DNA from 2 places in the Variovorax sp. R-27 genome. Region 1 is predicted to be linked to the other one. Evidence: riboswitches for the same ligand, from Rfam matches in the RefSeq annotation. Region 1 holds a riboswitch; the other holds the start of a gene.
What was found. A riboswitch is a leader RNA that binds a small molecule or an ion and turns the genes downstream of it on or off. The one in region 1 is predicted to bind glycine.
Positions count from the first base shown of each region.

Region 2: linked by a shared signal. The riboswitch ahead of ACN9MV_RS04195 (D-amino acid dehydrogenase) and the one ahead of gcvT (glycine cleavage system aminomethyltransferase GcvT) in region 1 are both predicted to bind glycine.

Region 1 is NZ_CP183984.1:4,234,604-4,246,385, reverse strand. Features, by position in the region: gene gcvP (aminomethyl-transferring glycine dehydrogenase) at 1-2,584, opposite strand, end outside; gene gcvH (glycine cleavage system protein GcvH) at 2,636-3,007, opposite strand; gene gcvT (glycine cleavage system aminomethyltransferase GcvT) at 3,067-4,239, opposite strand; glycine riboswitch at 4,285-4,397, opposite strand; glycine riboswitch at 4,410-4,500, opposite strand; gene ACN9MV_RS19910 (hypothetical protein) at 4,534-5,094, opposite strand; gene ACN9MV_RS19905 (L,D-transpeptidase Cds6 family protein) at 5,193-5,657, opposite strand; gene ACN9MV_RS19900 (TRAP transporter large permease) at 5,764-7,056, opposite strand; gene ACN9MV_RS19895 (TRAP transporter small permease) at 7,068-7,580, opposite strand; gene ACN9MV_RS19890 (TRAP transporter substrate-binding protein) at 7,678-8,652, opposite strand; gene denD (D-erythronate dehydrogenase) at 8,697-9,716, opposite strand; gene ACN9MV_RS19880 (anti-sigma factor) at 9,755-10,507, opposite strand; gene ACN9MV_RS19875 (RNA polymerase sigma factor) at 10,504-11,097, opposite strand; gene ACN9MV_RS19870 (DUF3455 domain-containing protein) at 11,225-11,761, shown strand.
Region 2 is NZ_CP183984.1:942,742-954,523, reverse strand. Features, by position in the region: gene ACN9MV_RS04235 (methyltransferase domain-containing protein) at 1-170, opposite strand, end outside; gene rfbC (dTDP-4-dehydrorhamnose 3,5-epimerase) at 172-726, opposite strand; gene rfbG (CDP-glucose 4,6-dehydratase) at 713-1,783, opposite strand; gene rfbF (glucose-1-phosphate cytidylyltransferase) at 1,780-2,553, opposite strand; gene ACN9MV_RS04215 (glycosyltransferase) at 2,582-3,943, opposite strand; gene rfbA (glucose-1-phosphate thymidylyltransferase RfbA) at 3,940-4,836, opposite strand; gene rfbD (dTDP-4-dehydrorhamnose reductase) at 4,857-5,747, opposite strand; gene rfbB (dTDP-glucose 4,6-dehydratase) at 5,744-6,817, opposite strand; glycine riboswitch at 6,934-7,034, shown strand; glycine riboswitch at 7,038-7,154, shown strand; gene ACN9MV_RS04195 (D-amino acid dehydrogenase) at 7,247-8,548, shown strand; gene ACN9MV_RS04190 (FIST signal transduction protein) at 8,555-9,835, opposite strand; gene ACN9MV_RS04185 (PhaM family polyhydroxyalkanoate granule multifunctional regulatory protein) at 9,881-10,630, opposite strand; gene ACN9MV_RS04180 (PLP-dependent aminotransferase family protein) at 10,723-11,782, opposite strand, start outside.

The DNA.
Region 1 (11,782 bases):
CGACCATCAGCGTGCCGGGCACGGGGAAGCTCAGCGTAGGCGCGTGAAAGCCGTAGTCGATCAGGCGCTTGGCCACGTCTTCGGCGGTGACGCCGCTGGTGTCCTTCAGCGGGCGCAGGTCGAGGATGCACTCGTGCGCGACGTGCCCGTTGGGGCTCGCGTACAGCGTGGGGTAGTGGTCCTTCAGGCGCGCGCTGATGTAGTTGGCGCTGAGGATGGCCGTTTCGGTCGCAGCCTGCAGGCCCTTGGCGCCCATCATGCGGCAGTACATCCAGCTGATCGGCAGCACGGCCGCATTGCCCAGCGGTGCGGCCGACACGGCGCCCACGCCATTCGACGGCATGCCTGCGGTCACGTGGCCAGGCAGGTACGGCACGAGGTCTTCGACCACGCACACCGGGCCCACGCCGGGGCCGCCGCCGCCGTGCGGAATGCAGAAGGTCTTGTGCAGGTTCAGGTGGCTCACGTCGCCGCCGAACTCGCCCGGCGCGGCCACGCCGACCAGCGCGTTCATGTTGGCGCCGTCGACATACACGCGGCCGCCGTGTTCATGCACCAGCTCGCACAGTTCCTTCACGCGGGTTTCGAACACGCCGTGCGTGCTGGGGTAGGTGATCATCACTGCGGCCAGCTTGTCGCTGTGCTTTTCGCAGGCGCGCTTCAGGTCGTCCATGTCGACGTTGCCCTGCGCGTCGCAGGCCGTCACCACCACCTGCAGGCCCACCATCTGCGCGCTCGCGGGGTTGGTGCCGTGTGCGGAAGACGGAATCAGGCAGATGTTGCGGTGGCCCTGGCCCTTGGCTTCATGGAACGAGCGGATGGCCAGCAGGCCTGCGTACTCGCCTTGCGAGCCGGCGTTGGGCTGCAGGCTGATGCCCGCGTAGCCGGTGGCTTCGCACAGCCAGGCGCGCAGCTGGGCGTCGAGCTGGGCATAGCCCTGCTGTTGCTCGGCGGGCGCGAAGGGGTGGATGTTGGCGAACTCGGGCCAGGTGATGGGGATCATCTCGCTCGTTGCGTTGAGCTTCATCGTGCAACTGCCCAGCGGAATCATGCTGCGGTCGAGCGCCAGGTCTTTGTCCGACAGGCTGCGGATGTAGCGCAGCATCGCGGTTTCGCTCTTGTGGGTGTTGAACACCGGGTGCGTGAGAAAGGCGCTGCTGCGGCGCAGGTCTTCGGGGATCAGCGGCGTGGTGCTGCCCGACAGGTCATCGAAGCGCGGCGCCTGCGTGCCGGCGGGCGCGAACAGGCTCCACAGGGTTTCGACGTCGGCGCGCGTGCTGGTCTCGTCGAGCGAGATGCCCAGGTGCTGTTGCAGGCGCTGGCGCAGGTTGACGCCGGCCGCCTGCGCGCGCTCGATGATTGCCGGCGTGTCTTCGCCGGTGCGGATGGTCAGTGAGTCGAAAGCGGTGGTGTTGACCGGCTCGCGGCCCATCTGCGTGAGGCCCTTGGCGAGGATTGCCGTGAGCGCTGCCACTCGCTGCGCAATGCGCGTGAGGCCATCGGGCCCGTGGTAAACGGCGTACATGCTGGCCACCACGGCCGGCAGCACTTGCGCGGTGCAGATGTTCGACGTTGCCTTCTCGCGGCGGATGTGCTGCTCGCGCGTCTGCAGTGCGAGGCGGTATGCGGGCTGGCCGTGCGTGTCGACGCTCACGCCGACCAGGCGGCCCGGCAGCGAGCGCTTGAATTCGTCGCGGCAGGCCAGGTAGGCGGCGTGCGGGCCGCCGTTGCACAGCGGCATGCCGAAGCGCTGCGTGGTGCCGCAGACGATGTCGGCATCGAATTCGCCGGGTGCGACGAGCAGCGTGAGTGCCAGCAGGTCGGCCGCGACGATGAGGGCGGCGTCGCACTGATGCGCGTGGCCTGCGAGTGGTCGCAGGTCGTGCACGTGACCGGTGGTGGCGGGGTACTGTGCGAGCGCGGCGAAGAACTCGCCGCTCACCATCAGGTGGGGCAGCGTTTCCGACACGGTGCTCACCTTCACTTCGATGCCCAGCGGCGCGGCGCGCGTCCTGATGACTTCGATGGTCTGCGGATGGCAGTCGCCCGACACCAGGAACACGTTGCTCTTGCTCTTCACGCTGCGTTTGGCGAGCGTCATGGCTTCGGCCGCGGCCGTGGCCTCGTCGAGCATCGAGGCGTTGGCGATGGCCATGCCCGTGAGGTCGCACACCATGGTCTGGAAGTTGAGCAGGGCTTCCATGCGGCCCTGCGAGATTTCGGCCTGGTAGGGCGTGTAGGCGGTGTACCAGGCGGGGTTCTCGAGCACGTTGCGCAAGATGACGCCCGGCGTGTGCGTGCCGTAGTAGCCCTGGCCGATGAAGTTCTTGAACACCTTGTTCTTCGACGCCATCACCTTCAGCTCGGCCAGCGCATCGGCTTCGGTTGCCGGTGCGGGCAGGCGCATCGGCTTTGCGCGGCGGATGGCCGCGGGCACGATGCCGTCGATGAGCTCCGCGCGCGTTTCCGAGCCGATCACCGGCAGCATGCGCGCCTCGTCCGCCGCATCGATGCCGATGTGGCGGGCGAGGAATTCTTCGGCGTTCTCTAGTTCTTGCAAAGAGGGAAGGGCGGGCGTCGGCATGGCGGTGAGGGCTCGGGGAGAAGAAGGAAGGTGGCTGAAGAACTCAGCGGATCAGGACTCGGCGGCGAACTTGTCGTAGGAGGCCGCGTCCAGCAGGGCGTCGAGCTGTGCGGGTTCGCTCAGCTTGACCTTGAAGAACCAGCCGGCGGCCAGCGGGTCGCTGTTGGCGAGCGACGGATCGGCGCGCAGGGCCTCGTTCACTTCGGTGATCTCGCCCGACACGGGCATGAACACGTCGGCTGCGGCCTTGACCGATTCGACGACGCCGGCAACTTCGCCTTGCGCAAAGGTCTTGCCGACTTCGGGCAGGTCGACGAACACCACGTCGCCCAGCGCGTCCTGCGCATGCACGGTGATGCCGACGGTGGCTGCGTCGCCTTCGGCCGACACCCATTCGTGGTCCTTGGTGTACTTGATGCTCATGGAAAAACTCCTCGTGGAAAAAATGAATCGGGGTGCAGAGCCTAGCCTGTAGACCAGGCTCAGCCGCGGTAGTAGCGGGTGGGCACGAAAGGCATCGTCGAGACTTCCATCGGCACCGGCTTGCCGCGCACGATGGCCTGCACGCGCGTGCCCGGCTCGGCGAAGGCGGTGGCCACGTAGCCCATGGCGATGCAGCGGTCGGCCGTCGGGCCGAGCAGGCCGCTGGTGACGATGCCGATGTCATGGCCTTCGAAAGATTGCAGCACCGTGCCGTCGCGCACCGGAATGCGTTCGAGGGCGACGAGGCCCACGCGCTTGCGCTTCAGCGTGTCGTGGTCGGTGTGGCCGGCAGCGCCTGCGGCAGCGACGGCAAGCTGCGCGAGGATCTTTGTCGCGCCCGGAAAGCCGCCTTCGCGCGCGCCGCCCGTGCGGCGCACCTTCTGCATCGCCCAGTTGAGCGAGGCCTCGACCGGCGTGGTGGTGGTGTCGATGTCGTTGCCGTAGAGGCACAGGCCGGCTTCGAGCCGCAGCGAATTGCGCGCGCCCAGGCCGATGGGCTTGACATCGGGCTGGGCCAGCAGCAGGCGGGCCAGCGCCTCGGCATCCTTCGCGGCCACCGAGATCTCGAAGCCGTCTTCGCCGGTGTAGCCGCTGCGGGTGACGAAGGCGGCAATGCCGCCGATCTGCACCGCACCGCCCGTCATGAACACGAAGCGCTCGATGCCGGGCGACAGCCGCGCCAGCGCGGCCGCGGCCTGCGGGCCCTGCAGCGCGAGCAGGGCGTGGTCGGGCAGGGGTTGCACTTGGCAGCGGCTGCCGATCTTCTGCTGGATGTGGGCGATGTCGGCCACCTTGCAGGCGCCGTTGACGATCACGAAGATCGAGCCGTTGCCCTCGTTGAAGAACATCAGGTCGTCGAGGATGCCGCCTTCGTCGTTCAGCAGCAGGCCGTAGCGCTGCTTGCCGGCGGGCAGGTCGATCACGTCGACGGGCATCAGGGTTTCGAAAGCCGCCGCCGCATCGGGCCCGACGAGGCGCAACTGGCCCATATGGGAGATGTCGAACAGGCCGGCCGCGTCGCGCGTGTGCTTGTGCTCGGCCATCAGGCCGGCGGGGTACTGCACCGGCATCGAATAGCCGGCAAAGGGCACCATGCGGGCACCGAGCTCCACGTGGAGGTCGTGCAGCGGCGTCTTGAGAAGTTCGGTAGCGGGGGCGGAAGAAGCAGCCACGGGGCACTCCAAAGGGGCAGACGAAATCCATGACGCAAGCCATGGGCCACCCCTGCTGTCCGCTTTACCTGAGAGATTCGCCCCACGATCGGGGTTTGCTCCTTCGGTGGGCCGATGGGCAGTTTTCACTGCAACGGCCTCTCTCCAGCAAGGAAACGCCGGTGTTCACCGGCGCCTTGTCAGTCCTTTTGCCTGAGCGTTCGGGAAACCCCTGCGCCTTCGGCGGCCCCGGCACGCGGGGCTCTCTCCTGACCCTGGCGAGTGTAGTGGATCGCGCGGGGCCGGGGTTTGGCGTCAGTGGATGATTTCGGCCGGCGGCAGCAGCTTGTCGATGCGCTCGCGCAGCGATTCGGCCCGCTCCACCCCGGCGGTTTTCTCGATCTCGGTGAGCATCAGCGCGGCGATGGTCAGCATCGCCTCGCGGTCGCGGGCCTCGCGCAGGGCGTCGCGCATCTGCAGCGCGAACTTCGGGTCGCGCCGCACGAACATGCGCTCGCAGATGTCGAACAGGAACATGCGCGTGGTGGCCAGCGAGCGCTTGCCGTCGAAGGTGTCGGCCGAGGTGGTGGCGACCTGGATCGGCTCGGCGGCGGCGATAGGCGCGGGCCGGGCGGGGGCTGCTACCGGTGCGGGCGCCGGTGCCGCAGCAGCAGCCTGCGGGGCCTGCAGGTAACCCCGCTGCACCAGCGCCTGGATCGCCTGTTCGGCTTCGACCCGGTTGGAGAACAGCGGACTGAAGTCGGTCAGCGAGCGCCGGCCATCGGCCATCAGCAGCAGGGCCCGCTCACGCTGGCTGAGCGTGCGCTGTCCGCCCTGGAGTTCGTCGCGCGCCTTGTCGGTCTTGGTGGGAAACATGGCAGCCACAGCTTTCGGGAATCGAGGGCTGCAGCATCGTTGCAAGTGGTGACATCTTCATGAACCGTTTGCTTTACAGGGGCAATCGCGGCTGGCCTTCAGCCCGCGCTTTCCTTGCGTATGAGCCACTGGTTGCCCACGCGCTGCAATTCCAGCGTCTTGCGGCTCTTCTCGCGCAGCTTGTCGGCGCTGTAGGTCTGTTGAAAGCTCGCGCTGGCCGCCTGCCCCTGGACGCTGATGACCAGGCTGTCGATGCTCACGCTGATGGTCGTCTTGTCGGTAATGCGCGCGCGGCGGTCCGCCTCCCAGGCCTTGCGGTCCTGGCCTCGGGGCGGCGTGAAGTCGGGTGCATAGGCGGCCAGGTAGCGCACCACGTCCCGGGCTGACCAGGCCGCGGCCCAGGCGCGCACGGCGGCTTCGACTTCGCGGATGCTGGAGGCGGGATCGGCCGTCGCTGCTGCCGATACGGGGGCTGGTACCGCGGCGGGCGTTGCGGACGGGGCGCTGAAGGCAGCCGGAGCCAGCAAGGCGCCGCCCAGCAGGCAGCTCAGGAATCGATTCATGGCGCAGTCCCCTCCTTGTCGGTTGTCGGCCCTCGGCCCGTCGCCCGATTCTGGCAGTGAACATCCGCCGATTCACCGGGCCGATCAGGCCCCGGAGTCCAATCCGTTACTTGAACCCGAGCACGTGCGGCAGCCACGTACTCAGCGCGGGCACGAAGGTCAGGATGACCAGCACAGCCCCATGCGCCCAAAGGAACGGCACCAGTTCCTTCACCAGCGCCGACATCGGCACCTTCGACACGTTGCAGGTCACGAACAGCAGCCCGCCCACCGGCGGCGTGATCATGCCCAGCGTGAGGTTGAAGATCACGATCATCGCGAAGTGCACCGGGTCCACACCCAGCTTGATGGCCACCGGCGCGAGGATCGGCGCCAGCACCATCACGCCCGGCAGCGGCTCGATGAAGATGCCGAACAGCAGCAGGAACACGTTGACGATGATCAGGAACATCCACGGCGAGAGGTTCATGCTGATGAGCCATTCGGCCATCTGCTGCGGAATGCCCTCGATGGTCAGCACCCACGCGAACGAGGCCGACAGTCCGATGATGATCAGCACCGAAGCCGACAGCAACGCCGAGCGCGAGAGGATGTCGGGCAGCATCTTCCACTCGAGCGTGCGGTAGACGAACTTGCCGCACACCAGCGCATAGAACACCGCCACCACCGAGGCCTCGGTCGGCGTGAACCAGCCGGCGCGCATGCCGCCCAGGATCACCACCGGCAGCAGGATCGCGGGAATCGCCTTCCAGGTCGTGACCAGGATCTCGCGCAGCGGCGGCGTTTGCCCGTCGCCCTTGTAGTTGCGCTTTTTCGAGACGTAGAAGTTCACGACGCACATCGCCACCGCGATCAGGATGCCCGGCATGATGCCGGCCGCGAACAGCGTGCCGACCGATACGCTTTCGTCCTGCAGCGCGTAGATGATCATGATGATCGAGGGCGGGATGATCGGCCCCACGATGGCGGTCGAGGCCGTGAGCGCCGCCGCGTACGAGCGGTCGTAGCCGGCCTTGTCCATCATCTTGATGAGCATCGACCCCGGCCCCGCCGCGTCGGCCAGCGCCGAGCCCGAGATGCCCGAAAAGAAGGTCAGCGACACCACGTTGGTGTAGCCCAGCCCGCCGCGCCGGTGGCCCACGAACTGGCCCGCGAAGCGCAGCAGCACCTCGGTGAGCGAGCCGCCGCTCATGAGTTCGGCCGCAAGAATGAAGAAGGGCACGGCCATCAGCGGAAAGCTGTCGATGCCGGTGAAGGTTTCCTTCAGCAGCACCATCAGCGGGTAGTTCTCCGCAAGGATCAGCGTGGTAACGGTGGAAAGGCCCAGCGCAAAGGCCACCGGCACGCCGATGGCCAGGAAAATGCAGGCGGAAACGATCAGAACAATGCTTGCGTCCATGGTCGTTCTCCCTACAGCGACGCCGAGGCGTTGGCGTCGAAGTGCGCGTCGGACGCGAACTCCCTGCGCAGCACGTAGCCACGCACCACCAGCAGCCAGTGCACGATCAACAAGATGCCGCCGAACAGCATCGCGCTGTAGATGTAGGCGAACGGAATCTGAGTCACGGCAGTGAGCTGGAACATCGTGCGTTCCATGTACAGCCAGCCGTACCAGACCATGAAGCCGAAGAATGCGAAGAGCAGCCCGGCGACGACGATGCGCACCGCGACGGCCGCGCTGCGGGGCAAGGCGTCCTGCAGGTTCTCGACCGCGATGTGCCCGCCGTAGCGCAGCACCGGCCCGGCGCCCAGGAATGTGAGCCAGATCATCATGTGGCGCGACACCTCCTCGGCCCATTCGAGCGACTGGCTCGTGGTGTAGCGCAGCACGACGTTGGTGAAGATGATGACCGACATGGCGGCCAGCAGAAGAATCAGCGCCCAGCGGTTGGCGGCGAGAAAGTAGCGCTCGAAGGCTTGCACTTTGTGTTGTTCTCTGTTCTGTCTGAAAAACGAAGCGCCCGGCGCACGCATGCGTGCCGGGCGCGTTGCCGGAGGGTCGGCCGTTGCGGCTCAGGGCTTACTTGACGTCCGTGATCTTCTTGATGTTGTCCGCGCCGAATTCCTTGGCGTAGCTCACGTAGGCGGGCTTCAGCGCCTCGCGGAAGGCGGCGCCGTCGACGGTGCGCGTGACCTTCATGCCGTCTTTCTCGAGCTGGGCAATGCCGTTGTTCTCGTCGTCGTTGACCTTCTTGCGCTGGGCAATGGCGGCCTTCTTCGCGGCTTCGGTGAACACCTTCTTGTCGGCGTCAGACAGCTTGTTCCACACCTTCGGCGACAGCAGAAGCAGCGCCGGCGAGTACACGTGGCCTGTGAGCGAGAGGTGCTTTTGCACCTGCGAGAACTTCGACGACAGGATCACCGGAATCGGGTTCTCCTGCCCGTCGACCGTGCCTTGCTGCAGCGCGCCGAACAGTTCGGGGAAAGCCATGGGCGTGGGCAGGATGCCGAAGGTGCGGTAGCCGTCCATGTGCACCTTGTTTTCCATGGTGCGCATCTTCAGGCCGGCCGCGTCGCTGGGCTTGACGATGTCGCGCTTGCTGTTCGTCATGTGGCGAAAGCCGTTCTCCGTCCAGGCCAGCGCGATGATGCCCTTGCTCGGGAACTTGGTCAGGATGTCCTGGCCGATGGGGCCGTCCATGACTTTGCGCGCATGGTCGTAGTCGCGGAACAGGAACGGAATGTCGACGATCTTGACCTCGGGCACGAAGTTGCCCACCGGGCCGGTCGAGGTGTTGACCAGGTCCTGCGTACCGAGCTGGATGGCCTCGATCTGCTCGCGCTCGCCGCCGAGTGCCGAGTTGGCGAAGTGCTGGCACTTGTAGCGGCCTTGGGTGCCTTTCTCGATTTCTTCGCAGAACACCGTGGAGCCCACGCCGTAGTGCGACTCCTTGGAGGTCGCGTAGCCGATCTTCAGAACGGTCGGTTGCTGCGCGAAGGCGGAAGTGCCCAGGGCAAGCGAAAGGCAGGCGGCGGCGATGTGGCCGAGTTTCATGATGTCTCCGGGGTTGGGGTCAGGTGCGCGTCAGGCGCAACGGACTATGCAACACCCGGGAGCTTTACCGCGTCGGGATTTTCACGGACGTACTCGCGAATGACGGCCTCGAAGTTTTCGTCGGACGTGAGCCCGAGCGCCCTCGCGCGCACGGTATCGATGTGGCCCGGCCAGGTCTTCACGATGCGCTGGATCGTCGGGTCGGGTGTGCGGTCCAGCAGGGCGGTGGCGGCCTTGCCGGCCACGCGCTCCAGCGCCGCGGCCATTTCGCCGACCGTGGTGGCGAGAGAGGGCAGGTTGAGCGCAGTGCGCGGGCCCCACTGCGCATCGCTGGCCTCGGCGGCGCGGATGATGCCTTCGATGGTGCGCGCCGGTGACGCAATGGCGACAGGCGTTGCGTCGGGCACGGGGCAGGCGGCGGGCAACCCGGCCAGCGGCTCGCGGATCATGCCGCTGAAGAAGCCCGAGGCCGCGCCGTTGGGCTTGCCCGGGCGCACGCTCACCGTCATGAGCCGCACGCTGCGCCCGCGCACGAAACCCTTGCGCGTGAAATCGGCCACCAGCTGTTCACCAATGAATTTCTGGATGCCGTAGCTGGTCTGCGGCGTGGGCAGCGTGTGGTCTTCGATCACCTTCGGCAGCGGCTGCTCGGGCGAATCGCCGAACACTGCGAGCGAACTGGCGAACACCAGCACGGGTTTCGTGCCGAGCGTGCGTACTTTTTCGAGCAAGGCATGCGTGGCCGCGAAGTTGCTGCGCATGCCGAGGTCGAAGTCGGCTTCGCATTCACCGCTCACCGCGGCGGCCAGGTGGAAGATGGCATCGGCTTCGCGCCAGACGGTGGCATCTGCGTCAGCGGCGAGCTGTGCGTTCAGGTCGCCCGTCACGGTGGTGATGCGCGCATCGGCCGCGAGGTCGGCGGGAGCGCCCGCGCGGTCGACCAGCGTGATGCGTTCGATGGGCCGGGCCGGTGCGCCGGCCAGCGAAAGCTTGCCTTGCTTCAACAGCGTGCGTGCGAGGCGCGCGCCCAGAAAACCGGCGCCGCCGGTGATGACGATCTGCATGGGTTTTGTCTCCTGTGAGCCGCAAGAATAAGCGAGGCTCACCAGAGCTTGGCGCAGGCGCCGCTCAACACCACGTCGGCGCTGGGGGCCGCGGGCGAGGCGCTGCGCTCGCGCGTCACGACGAGGCGCGAGACCTTCGACAGAAGTTTCTCGGAGGTGTCGGGCAGCGTCAGCGTGCCAGCGCCGCTCGCCGGCACCGTGCCGATGGCGAAGGGCGCTGCATCGGCGGGCAAGGCCCACAGCACGAGCCGTTCATCGCCCGAAACGGGCAGCGCTGTCGCACCCAGCACCTTCAGTGTGACCGTGCGGCCATGCCGCAGCGAGCTGACCAGCAATCGGCCCCGGCCCTCGGTGTCGGTGAGCACACCCACATAGCTTTGCGGCAGCCGCTCGCCCGTGCGCATCGCGAGCTGGTCGCTCGTGATGAAGGCGCCGGGCACGGCAAGGAACAACGCACTCGCGGCGATGACGCCCGCCACGAGCCCGCCGAAGCTGAAGCCTGCGGGCCGCAGCCAGCCGGTCCAGCGAGAAGGCCGCGCCTGTCGTGCTTGCTGTGCCTGGGCGGGTTGGGTGCGTGCGGCGATCGCGCGCCAGAGATCGGCCGAAGGCTTGCGCTGCTGCACCGACAGGGCCAGCTGCCCGAGCCGCTGCTCCCATTGCGCCACCACGTCGCGCACGTCCGCGCGATCGCGCATCAGCCGCTCGAAGCGCCGCCGTGCGCCGCCCTCGAGCGTGCCCAGTGCGTAGGCCGATGCCAGTGCATCGAGCAGGCGGGCGTCGGTGTATCTCATGGCGCCACCCCCTGCGCGCTCAGGCAGGCGCGCAGCTTGTCGAGCCCGCGCCGGATCCAGGCCTTGACCGTGCCGAGCGGCGCATTCATCTGCGCGGCCACCTCGGTGTGCGACAGGCCCTGGTAGTAGGCAAGCGCCAGGCTCTGGCGGAAGCTGCCGTCGAGCGCAGACATGCAGCCATCGATGCGAAGCGCATGCATGGCCTGGTCGAACAGCTGCGCTGCGCCGGGGGCCGGGTCGGCTGCCGTATCGGCCTCGGTTTCTGCCTCGCCGTCCGGACCCGTGGCCAGCGGTTGTTCGTGGGTGTTGCGCCGCTTGCGCGCGCGCAGCGCGTCCAGCGCCTTGTTGCGCACGATCGCGATCAGCCAGGTGATGGGCTGGATCTCTTGCCCGTCGACGCTGGAGCGATAGCCGCCCGCGTTTTTCCAGATGCTCACATAGGCCTCTTGCAGCACGTCTTCGGCCGCCTGTTCATTGCCCAACATACGAACCGCGACGCCGAACAGATGCAGGTGCGTGCGTTCGTAGATCTGCGCAAAGCACGCGTGGTCGCCACGGGCCGCGCCAGCGATCAGGTCTTGCAGGCTCATCAGAATATTTCTATTCATGCGGGCGAGTATTGCATCCGTTCCTGCGTGCGTGTCGTTTCTGGAGAAGGGCCGGATGATCCGGTCCGCACTCGTTCGTTTATCTTTTCTTCCTGAACCGGGAAATGCCATGACATTGAAATCGACGCGAATTCTTCCCTCGTGCACTGCCCTGCTGGGCGCCGCCTTGCTTGCCGCTTGCGCATCGCCAGCCACCGAGCTGCCGGCCGCCATCAAGGCATCCGATGGCGAACGCGCCGCCTTCACCTGGCACGCAGTGGGCGTGCAGATCTACGAATGCAAGGCCGGCGACAAGGGCGCGCTGGCCTGGCAGTTCGTGGCGCCCGAGGCGGAGCTTTACGGCCCCGGCGGCGCCAAGGCCGGCACGCACGGCGCGGGGCCCAACTGGACCGCGCTGGACGGCAGCAAGACGCTGGGCACGGTGAAGGCCCGCGCCAACGGCCAGCGCGAGGCCGACATTCCGTGGCTGCTGCTGTCCGCCAAGTCGGCGGGCGGCCCCGGCAAACTGGCCGACGTTACCAGCGTGCAGCGCATCAATACCCTTGGCGGCAATGCGCCGGCAAAGGGGTGCGAGGCGCAGGCCGATGCGGGCAAGCGCATCCGGCAGGACTACAGCGCGGACTACGTCTTCCTGGTTGCCAGGTAGCCGCCACATGAAGCGGGCCGG
Region 2 (11,782 bases), 3.3 Mb from region 1:
TAGTCCTCGGTCTGGACGAGCCAGCATTGGGAACAGGCAAGCACGCGCAACGGATACCACTTTTCGGGTGCTGCGAGTTGCGCGGCGCCCAGGTAGGCATTCGAAGGCGGGGATGAGCCCAGGTCCATGAGTTGCAGCGACAGTTCTGCGTGGCAATGGCGGCACTTCATGTCAGACACCGCGGAAGTCGGAAGGGATGAAAGGGTGCGCGGCATCGCGTGCGGACAGGTCTGCGAACGCGAGCGGCCAGGCGATGGCAAGCGCGGGGTCTGCGGGGTTCAGCCCGCCTTCGGCGCCTTGCACGTAGGGAGTGGTATGCAAATACAGCAATTCGGTGTCGTCGGCGAGTGTCTGGAAGCCATGTGCGAATCCCTTGGGGATGAACAGGCTGCGCGCGTTCTCGGCGCTCAATTCTTCGGCGTGCCAGGCCAGAAAGGTCGGCGAATCCCTGCGCAGATCGACCGCAACGTCGAAGACCTTGCCGCGCAGGCAACTGACCAGCTTGTCTTCGGCATGCGGCGGGTACTGGAAGTGCAGCCCGCGCACAGATCCGCGCCGGTGCGTCAAGGTGTGATTCATCTGGACCACCGGCTGCGAAAACCCCGCGCAGGCCAGTTCCTCGGCACAGAAGAAGCGGCTGAAAAACCCGCGCGAGTCTTCCAGCTTGTGCCGCTGTATCAGCTTGAGCCCGTCGAGGCGGGTGGCGGTGACGTCAAACCTCGGCATGCGCTGCCCCGCGTTCGTGCGCCGCGATCTGCCCCAGGCTGACCGCCTGCATATCTTCACCCGCACGCCAGGCACGATCCCATTCGACGATCCTGTCAAGCGCCTCGTCGAGCCTCCAGCGGGGCTGCCATCCCAGTTCGCTGCGTGCCCTGCTGCTGTCGAGCTTGAGGTAGCCGGCCTCGTGCACGGTCTTGGCATGCGTTTCTCGCCACTGCGTGCCTGGCACCTTGCCGACCAGGCGGTCCAAGAGCTGACGCACGGGGATGGCGTCCTCGTCGGCGGGGCCGAAGTTCCAGGCAGAGGCCGCCAGCGCGTCGCCCTGGACGAGGCGCTCGGCCAGCATCAGATAACCCGAGAGCGGCTCCAGCACATGTTGCCAGGGTCGGGTGGCACCGGCATAACGCACATCGAGCGCACGTTGTGCCTGGAGAGCGCGGAAGAAATCGGGAACGAGTCGATCGTCGGCCCAGTCGCCGCCGCCGATCACATTGCCGGCCCGTGCCGTGGCGACCGCCACGCCGGCCTGCGCGAGGAAAGAAGTCCGGTAGGCAGCCGTCACCAGCTCGGCGCACGCCTTGCTGCTCGAATAGGGGTCGGCCCCGCCAAGCGCTTCGCTTTCCCGGTAGCCCCACAGCCACTCGCGGTTGTCGTAGCACTTGTCGGTCGTGACATTCACGACCGCGCGCACGCCCTCGCAGGCGCGGACAGCCTCCAGCAGGTTGACGACGCCCATCACGTTGGTGGCATAGGTCTCGACCGGTTCCTGGTAGGAGTACCGAACCAGGGGCTGCGCGGCCAGATGAAAAACGATCTCCGGCATCGCCTCGCGAACGGCTTGCTTGAGCGCTTGGCCGTCGCGCACGTCCGCAATCGCATGGCCCCGCAGCAGATCGGCGACGCGTGCCTGCGTGAACAGGTTGGTCGGCGTCGGCGGCGGCAGCGAGAAGCCGTGGACTTCGGCACCGAGCGCATGCAGCCACATCGCCAGCCAACTTCCCTTGAAGCCGGTATGCCCGGTTACCAACACGCGGCGGCCCTGCCAGAACGAGGGGGTCACGGCCACACCTTCCACGGCGCCGAATGGGTGGACCAGAGCTGCTCCAGGTGGTTCTTGTCGCGCAGCGTGTCCATCGGCTGCCAGAAGCCGGCGTGTTCGAAGGCCATCAGCTGGCCCTCCCCGGAGATGCGGGCCAGCGGCTGCCCTTCCCAACTGGACTGGTCATCTTCGATGTAGTCAAGGCATCGGGGCGACAGGACGAAGAACCCGCCGTTGATCCAGCCGCCGTCGCCGCGCGGCTTCTCGATGAACCCCCGCACGACATCGCCATCGCGTTCGATCGCGCCGTAGCGCCCGGCGGGCTGCACCGCCGTGACCGTGGCCAGGCGCCCGTGGGCGCGATGAAAGTCGATCAGCTTGTCGATTCGCAGATCGGCCACGCCGTCGCCATAGGTAAAGCAGAAGGCATCGTCGTCCTTGAGGTATTGGCCGACACGCTTCAGACGTCCACCCGTCATCGTCTCGTCGCCGGTGTCGACGAGCGTGACCTTCCAGGGTTCGGCCTTGCGCTGGTGAACGTGCATTTCGTTGCTGCGCATGTCGAAGGTCACGTCGGACATGTGCAGGAAGTAGTTGGCGAAGTACTCCTTGATGACGTAGCCCTTGTAGCCGCAGCAGATGATGAAGTCGTGGATGCCGTAGGCCGAGTACAGCTTCATGATGTGCCACAGCATGGGCTTGGCACCGATCTCGATCATGGGCTTCGGCTTGAGATGCGTCTCTTCGGAAATGCGCGTCCCCAAGCCGCCCGCCAGAATGACTGCTTTCATGCGCTACAGGCCCCGCAAACAACGCTGTTCATCGAAAGAATCGACGAAGGCCAAGCTTCGTCGCCATTTTTACCAAGGGATGGCTGCGCCATCGCTGCACCTTTTGCGCCAATTCCAGGAGTTGGAGCTCCGATGTGTCGGCACGTGCCAGCGCATCCGCCTCGCTGCGCCTGCAGATCGACAACTCGAGTGCCACTTCGTTGCGCTGCCACTCGAGCCGATCGATTTCCGCCGACAGTTGAACGCGCTGCTCGTCCTTCGCCTGTTCCAATCGATCAGCATCCTGTTCCAGTTGCGCGATGGCTTCGCTCGCCTGCTTCATCCACCCGACGACGTGGTCCAGCAACTCATCGGCGTCGGCGGCGGTGCCGGCCACTGACGCGGTCGCCATGCGACCGACGAGCGGAAGCCTGAACACTTCGCGTCCCACACTTCGTGGCTGCACCTTGACGCCCTCGATCAACGAAAACGCCGTCTTCCAGTCACCGAGGCGAAACCCGGCGACCTGGGCTGCAATGACTTTTTCCCGGTCCGGCAGGCTGACGCCGGCCGGCGCGCTCCAGGCTCCCTTGTAACGCTTTTCGGCGATCGCGCGAAGCGACAGATACTCTTCAGGCGAAAAGAGGCCCTTGCGCGCGATCTCGCGATCCAGCCGTGCGAACACCGAATGCCACGAAGTGATGTGCGAGACATTAAACCCTCGGCTGGCCTGATCGGCATGCGCGAAGAAAACGGCGCCGGGCTGATTGCGCAGGTAGACCGGATACTCGCAAAAGATCTGGGCCTGGAAGTCGACGTCGCTTGGCAGGCCCGTGCACAGGTAAGGCGCTCCCAGGCACGCCAGGGTCTCCTGGCGCCAAAGTATGGAAGTCCATACATAGTGGCCGTGGAGCAGCCACTCCGTGAGGTGCTCGCGCGGTTGCAGCAGGCCGAAGCGAAACTGGTCGAGCGGCGAGGGATACGTGCCGTGCAGGACGCCCTCGGCATCTCGCACCTCGGTCACGAACACTGCGGCACCTACCTCGGCACGTGCCTCGAGGATCTGATACGCGTCGTGCAAAAAGTCGGGCAGCAGCCAGTCATCGTCCGCCAAGGGTACGAAATAGGCCGTCGAAACATGCGCCAGCGCGTCCTGGTAGTTGCCGGTGGAGCCGATATTCTCGGGCCGCCTCAGGTAGCGTACGCGAGGGTCCTGCGCCATGAGAGAACACACGTACGCCTCGGTTTCGTCCGTCGAGGCGTTGTCGAACACGTGCACCAGCACCGGCACACGGCGTTCCTGCAGGACGCTTTCAATTGCCTTCTGCAGCTGCACCCGCCGATTGAAGGTGGGAATGATGACCGTGATTGTGTGAGTTGACTCCTTGGTCAGCAACTCATGACCGCTCACGAACGCACCTTGTCCGTCAACAGGTGCCTCAGGTATTTGCCATACCCGCTCTTCTCAAGCGGCGCGGCGAGCTTCTCGAGCTGGGCACTATCAATGAATCCATTGCGCCACGCGATCTCTTCCGGGCAGGCAATCTTCAACCCCTGACGATGCTCCAGCGTCGCAATGAACTGCCCCGCTTCCAGCAGGCTGTCGTGCGTGCCCGTGTCCAGCCATGCATAGCCGCGCTGCATGATTTGCACATTCAGCTGATCGCGATCCAGGTAGGCTTGGTTCACCGCGGTGATCTCCAGCTCCCCACGCGCGCTTGGCTTTACAGCCTTGGCGATGTCGACAACCTGGTTGTCGTAGAAGTACAGCCCCGTCACCGCATAGCTGCTCTTGGGCTTCAGCGGCTTCTCTTCGATGCTGCTCGCCTTGCCCTTGGCGTCGAAGGCCACCACGCCGTATCGCTCCGGGTCCTGAACGTGGTACGCGAACACCGTGGCCCCGGAAGTCTTCGTGTCCGCCTCGGACAGCAGGTGCACAAGGTCATGCCCGTAGAAGATGTTGTCCCCCAGCACGAGCGCGCTGGGATCGTTGCCCACGAACTTGTCCCCGATGATGAACGCCTGCGCCAGCCCGTCAGGACTGGGCTGCACCGCGTACTGCAGGTTGATCCCCCACTGGCTCCCATCGCCCAGCAGTTGCTGGAACCGCGGCGTGTCCTGCGGCGTGCTGATGATCAGGATGTCGCGCATTCCGCCCAGCATCAGCGTGCTGAGCGGGTAGTAGATCATCGGCTTGTCGTACACCGGCAGTAGCTGCTTGCTGAGCGCCAGGGTCGCGGGGTGCAGGCGGGTGCCCGAGCCACCGGCCAGGATGATGCCTTTGCGTTGCGTCGTCTTGGTCATGTTCTTTTTCTCGTGAAAGTTCAAAGAATCTCGCGCAGCATGCGCGCGACGCCTTCCTGCCAGGGCGGCAGGCGCAGGCCGAACGTGGCCTGCAGCTTGGTGGTGTCCAGGCGCGAGTTGTGCGGGCGCTTTGCCGGGGTCGGGAAGGCACTGGTCGGCACGGCCTCGACGGCCTCCGGGCCGGCCTTGAGTTCGACACCCGCCGCCTTGGCTTGCTCGATCACGAAGCGCGCATAGCCGTGCCATGTCGTTTCTCCGCCAGCAATCGCGTGATAGAGCCCGGCCTTCGCCGGATCCTGCAGCGTCGCCCGGATGGCATGCGCCGTCACGTCGGCCAGCAGCTCCGCACCCGTGGGCGCGCCGAATTGGTCGTCGATGACGGTCAGCTTGTCGCGCTCCTTCGCCAGCCGCAGCATCGTCTTGGCGAAGTTGCCGCCGCGCGCCGCGTACACCCAGCTGGTGCGGAAGACCAGGTGACGGGCGCAGTTCTGGGCCACCAGTTGCTCGCCTTCGAGCTTGGTGCGGCCGTACACGCTGAGCGGGCCGGTCGCGTCGTCTTCCTTCCAAGGCCTGGTGCCGCTGCCGTCGAAGACATAGTCGGTGGAGTAATGCACCATCAGCGCGCCGATCTGCTGCGCCGCTTCGGCCACGATCCCCGGAGAGGTGGCGTTGAGCTTGCGCGCAAAGTCCGGTTCGCTCTCGGCCTTGTCGACGGCCGTGTGCGCCGCCGCATTGACGATCACGTCGGGGCGAACCTTCAATACTGTCTCGGCCAGTTGCTCCGGCCGGCTGAAGTCAGCGTTGAAATCGGTGCTGTCGAAGTCGAGCGCGACCAGTTCACCCAGGGGCGCCAGGCTGCGCTGCAGCTCCCAGCCGACCTGTCCGCCCTTGCCCAGCAGCAGCAACTTCATGCCGCAGCCTTCGTCGTGTCGTATTGCTTCTCGACCCACTCGCGATACGCGCCGCTTTGCACGTTGCGCACCCACTCGCCATTGGCCAGATACCACTCGACGGTCTTGCGAATGCCGGTGTCGAAGGTCTCGGCGGGCTTCCAGCCGAGCTCGGCCTCGAGCTTGCGCGCATCGATGGCATAACGGCGGTCGTGACCGGGGCGATCGGTGACGTAGGTGATCTGTTCCTTGTACGGCTTGCCGTCGGCCCTGGGGCGCAGCTCGTCGAGCAGCGCACACACGGTGTTGACGATCTCGATGTTGGGCTTCTCGTTCCAGCCGCCCACGTTGTAGGTCTCGCCCAGCTTGCCGGCTTCGAGCACGCGGCGGATGGCGCTGCAGTGGTCCTTCACGTAGAGCCAGTCGCGCACCTGCATGCCGTCGCCGTACACGGGCAGGCTCTTGCCGGCCAGCGCGTTGACGATCATCAGCGGGATGAGCTTCTCGGGAAAGTGGAAGGGGCCGTAGTTGTTCGAGCAGTTGGTGGTCAGCACCGGCAGGCCGTAGGTGTGGTGCCAGGCGCGCACGAGGTGGTCGCTGGCGGCCTTGCTGGCCGAGTAAGGGCTGTTGGGCTCGTACTTGTTCTCTTCGGTGAAGGCGGGGTCGGTCTTCGACAGCGAGCCGTAGACCTCGTCGGTGGACACGTGCAGGAAGCGGAAGGCCGTCTTCTGCTCGGCTGGCAGCGCGCTCCAGTGGCCGCGCACGGATTCGAGCAGGCGGAAGGTGCCCAGCACGTTGGTCTGCACGAAGTCTTCGGGGCCATGGATGGAGCGGTCCACATGCGATTCGGCGGCGAAGTTGACCACGGCGCGCGGCTTGTGCTCGGCCAGCAGGCGGTCGATGAGGGCGCTGTCGCCGATGTCGCCCTGCACGAAGATGTGTTTCGGGTTGCCCTTGAGCGACGCGAGGGTCTCAAGGTTGCCTGCGTAGGTCAGCTTGTCGAGGTTCACGACCGGCTCGTCGCCGTTGGCGATCCAGTCGAGTACGAAATTGGCGCCGATGAAGCCAGCGCCGCCGGTAACCAGGATCATGAAGTCCCCTGCTGATATATGGAACGATCGCCTTGCGGCAAATCAACAGGCGATTATCCCATTCGGCCAGAGGAGAGAAATCAAAGGTTGGCGCCCGCGCAAGCCCCGCCTACAATCGCCCCACTGCAGGAGAGCGGGCCACCCGGGTGGCCCTACCGAAGGCGCAAACTCCCATAAACGCTCAGGTCGGTCCGAACAAGGGACCTGTACTGCACCAACTGAAACGCCGTCTGGAGAGCCATCACACCGCCCAACGTGGTCGTGATGCACCGAAGGAGCAAACCCTCTGCGGGCGCAGCGGGTGAATCTCTCAGGTACCGAGGACAGGGGGAGCGGCAACTTGGACTACGGTCGTCCGATTGCTTTGCTATTTATTCAATAGCACACCACACCCGTCGTTCAAGCGCTGCAACCTCAAAGGTACTTGAAATGCGCGTGATCGTTCTTGGCGCCGGCCTGCTCGGCGTGACCTCGGCTTACTACCTCCAGCAACTCGGCCACGAAGTGACCGTGATCGACCGGCAGGCCACCCCGGCCGCCGAAACCAGCTTCGCCAATGGCGGGCAGATTTCCGTCAGCCACGCCGAGCCCTGGGCCAACCCCAGCGCGCCGCTCAAGGTGCTGCAGTGGCTGGGCAAGGAAGATGCTCCGCTGCTCTTCCGCGTCCGCGCCGACATGCGCCAGTGGCTCTGGGGCCTCCAGTTCCTGCGCGAATGCACGCCGGCGCGCACCCGCCACAACATCGAGCAGATCGTGCGTCTCGGAACATACAGCCGTTCGATGTTGCAACAGTTGCGCCGCGACACCGGCCTGAACTATGACCAGCGCACGCAGGGCATCCTGCACTTCTACACGACGCAAAAAGAGTTCGACGGCGCCCTCGCGCCCGCCGAGCAGATGCGCGCACTGGGCTGCGAGCGCCAGGTCATCTCGGCCGACGAAGCCGTGAAAATCGAGCCCGCCCTCGCCCACATCCGCCCGAAGCTGGCCGGCGCCACCTACACGGCCGAGGACGAGTCCGGCGACGCCAACCGCTTCGCGCGCGAGCTCGTGGGCCTGGCCACCGCGGCGGGCGTCAAGTTCCTGATGAGCCACACCGTGACCGCGCTGCGCGAAGCCGGCGGCAGCATCGATCACGTCGAAGCCACCGATAGCGAAGGCCGCTTCCAGCGCATCCGCGGCGACGCCTTCGTGCTGGCAATGGGTTCATTGAGCCCGCTGTATGCCGCCCCGCTGGGCATTCGCCTGCCGATCTACCCGGCCAAAGGCTATTCGGTGACGCTGCCCGTCAAGAACGCGTCGAAGGCCCACCAGGTCTCGCTGACGGATGACGAATTCAAGCTCGTGTTCTCGCGCTACACCTCGGAGTCGGGCGACCGCCTGCGCATCGCCGGCACGGCCGAGCTCAACGGCTACGACCGCGACCTGAACCGCGTGCGCTGCGAAGCCATCGTGCGCCGCGTCGAAGAACTGTTCCCCGGCGCCGGCGACACCACGCAGGCCCAGTTCTGGACCGGCCTGCGCCCCGCCACGCCGAGCAACGTGCCGCTGATCGGCAAGACCAGGCTGCCGAACCTGTTCCTCAACACGGGCCACGGCACGCTCGGCTGGACGCATGCCTGCGGCTCGGGCAAGTCGATCGCGCGGATCGTGAGCGGGCTGGCGCCGGAGGTAGATTTCGCGTTCACCGGCATGCCTGCGCCCGCGCCGCGCGCGCTGCAGCCGGCCTGATCGCGTTCAGTCGTTGGCGGTAAACACCGTCAGCACCCCGGTATAGCCATACAGGTGATGCCGGGCAATCTCGCCCGCAGCGAAGAACCCGACCAGCGGCACGTCGCCCAGCGCGTGCCGCACGATCTGCAACTCAGCGCCCGGTGCGCCGAAATGCGGCCCGCCGCGCCCCGAGCAGCTCACGTACACCGCCCCTGCGATGCGCCGTGCCGGATGCGGCGCCGCCTCGGCCTCGCCCGCCGCCACGGCGCGCGCGGTGGCGAGCGTCTGCTCTTCGGGCTCCAGCTCCTCGCGAATTTCCGCGCAGATGCGCATCAGGTCGGCCCGCGCGGCCTGTGCGTTGCGGCGGCAGAAGGTCAGCCGCATGCCGGCCTCGGCCACATCGGCAATGGCGATGCCGCGCCGCGTCGGGTCCAGCCCGATGATGTGGCGCACCAGCACGTCGGCGCCCAGGTCGCCGGTGCGGCGGATGCCGTCGCTACCGGCATCGGCCAGGCCGACCAGCGTGTTGCGCACGGCGTCGATGGCCTCCTGCGGCCGTTCGAGCGACACCTGCAGATCGGCCAGCAGCACGTCGAGCGCCGGCTCGCCGTCGAGCTTCAGCAGCAAATTGCCGTCGGCCTCGGTGATCTCGCGCTCGCGCACCGCCCCCGAGCGCAGCGGCTGGCAGCCCTGCGTGACGCGCGACACCAGCCGTACGCCTTCGCCGAACACCACGCCCGACAGGCCGCCCGAAAACACCCCACCCGCCGCCCCGTGCCCGCGGATGTTGCCGTTGCCGCCGACTGCGAACTGCAGCGCGCTGCCGCGCCCCGAAGACAGCCCGCCGAACAGATAACCCGTGTCGGTGCGCCCCGCCATCTCGGCGATCAGCTCGGCCAGGTCCGGCGTTGCCGGGTCGGCATGCACCAGCGCCGTGTGCGCCTCGAAGCCGCTCATTTCGGAATTGCCCAGCGGCGCCACGCCCGAGAACACGCGGTACTGGTCGCTGGGCAAAGCGCAAAGCATCAGGCTCATGCCGGGTTCGTCGAAGTACTCGGCGTTGTTGGCCGACACGCCGATGCCGACGGTGCCCGACCAGTCGGTCACTTCGGGCAGCTCGGCGCTCAGGTGGTCGAGGATGTCCTGCGCCTCGCTCGCATAGTGGTCGGTGATGTAGAGCAGCCCCAGCGTCGGCGACGAGGCGTAGTCGGGCAGGGCCATCTGTGCCCGCAGCTGGGCCAGCACGAGGCCGGCCGCCATGCGCCATTGCGGATGGGTGGCATGACCGGAGGGAAACAACTTCATGATGCGTGCCAACCCGTTCTCTTCAACAAATGGATGTGTATGACGTCAACGCCGGGCGGAGGTTCGCTTGCGCGCGGCGGTCGACGTCTTCTTTTTGGCAGCCGGCGCTGCAGCCTTCTTGGCCGCAGCAGGCTTGCGGGCGGCCGTTGTTGCCGGCTTGCCCATGACCTTGCCGACCGCATCGGCCAGCGGCTGGGCCATGGCCGGCACCTTCAGCTGGGCCGCGTCCTGCAGTGCCGAGCTGGCGATCTGCTGGAACTGTTCAGTGAGCGAGCCCCACCACTGCATGGGATCGACCACGCCGGCGCCATCGGCTGCCGCGGTCTTTGCCTTGGCCGAAGCCGGCCTGCTGCGCGGCTTCGTCGGTGCTGGAGCCTCTTCTTCGGGCATCTCGTCCTCTTCCTCGACCTCTTCGGGTTCGGGCTCCGGAGCTGCCGCGGCAGGCGCCGGCGCCATCGCGGCTGCCTGCTTGGTGAACGCGCTGGCGATGTCTTCCATCCGCACGTTCATGCCGCGCAGCGTCGACAGCGTCATCTTCTGCACTTCGAGCGCCTGGATCGTGGCCTTCAGGGCATGGCCGTTCTGCTCGAGCCAGTACTGCACCGTCTTGAGCTCCTGGATGCGCTTGTCGACCTCTTCCACGCTCAGCGTGGGAGCCACCCAGCTCGCAAGGCTCGGAATCCCTGGCACCGAACCGGCGCCGGTGCCTGCTGCGGCGCCACCGGCGAGGTTCTTCAGGAAGTCGAATCCGGGGACGAACTGGCTGAAGTCGAAGGGCTTGCTGGCGGTGCTCATGCGGGTGGTCTCCTGGGTGGGTTTTCTTGTGTTGCCAGCTTACTCCAAGCCTCCGGCCTTTTGGCCCGGACCTCCCCGCCTTTTACCTGCCATCAGAGCTCGCTTCGGACCTTGCTGAACACCTTCCAGAAGGTCGCGTCCTGCGACGTGGCGAAGTTGATCCGCATCATCGTGCTCGGCGGCCGGCGCGCATGGAACAGCGAGCCCGGCGCCAGCAGGTAGCCCTGGTCGAGCATGCGCTGCGTGAGCGCGTCGGTGTCCACGCCCGTATCGACCCAGCCGAACAGCCCCGCCGGCTCCGAGGCAAAGGTGCAGCCGTGCGACATCGCCAGCTTCACCGCCCGCCCCCGCGCCCCGTCGAGGCGGATGCGCACGCGCTCCGAATGCCGGCGCAGCTGCCCCTGGTCGATGCACCACGACAACGCCCTCTCGAACAGCGTGGGCGAGGTCAGCGTGGCCAGCAGCTTGGTTTCGAGCAGCCGCTCCTTCAGCGCCGGGGGCGCGGCCAGGAAGCCGATGCGCCAGTTGGGCGCCAGGATCTTGGCAAAGCCGCTCACGTAGATGGTGCGCTGCAGCCCGTCGAGCGCGCTGAGCCGGGTGGCGTGCTCGGGCGCGAGGTGGCTGTAGGTGTCGTCCTCGACGATGTGGAAGTCGTATTCGTTGGCCAGTTTCAGCACCCGGTGTGCGCTGCCCGGCGTGAGGCTGTAGCCGGTCGGGTTGTGCAGCACGCTCACGCTGACGAAGAGCTTGGGTTGGTGCAGCGCGCAGTACTGCGCCATCACCTCCAGGTCGGGCCCGTCGGCGCGCCGCGGCACCGGCAGGATGCGCATGCCCAGCGCCTCCAGCCGCGCGAACTCCAGCGCCCAGCCCGGCTCCTCGACCATCACAGGGTCGCCGGCGCGCAGCAGCGTGCGGCTCACGATGTCCAGCGCATGCGTGGCGCCGATGGTGGTCACTATCTGGTCGGGCGAGGCCGGCACGTTGATGCCCACCAGCTTCTGCGAGAGGCTGCGCCGCAGGCTCATGTCGCCGGCCGGCTCGCCGTACTGGAGCGACAGCTCCTGCAGGGCGGCTGTACTGGTCATGCGCCGCACGGCCGTGGGCATGAAGGTGGACGACATCCAGTCCGGCGGAAACACCCCCATGCCCGGC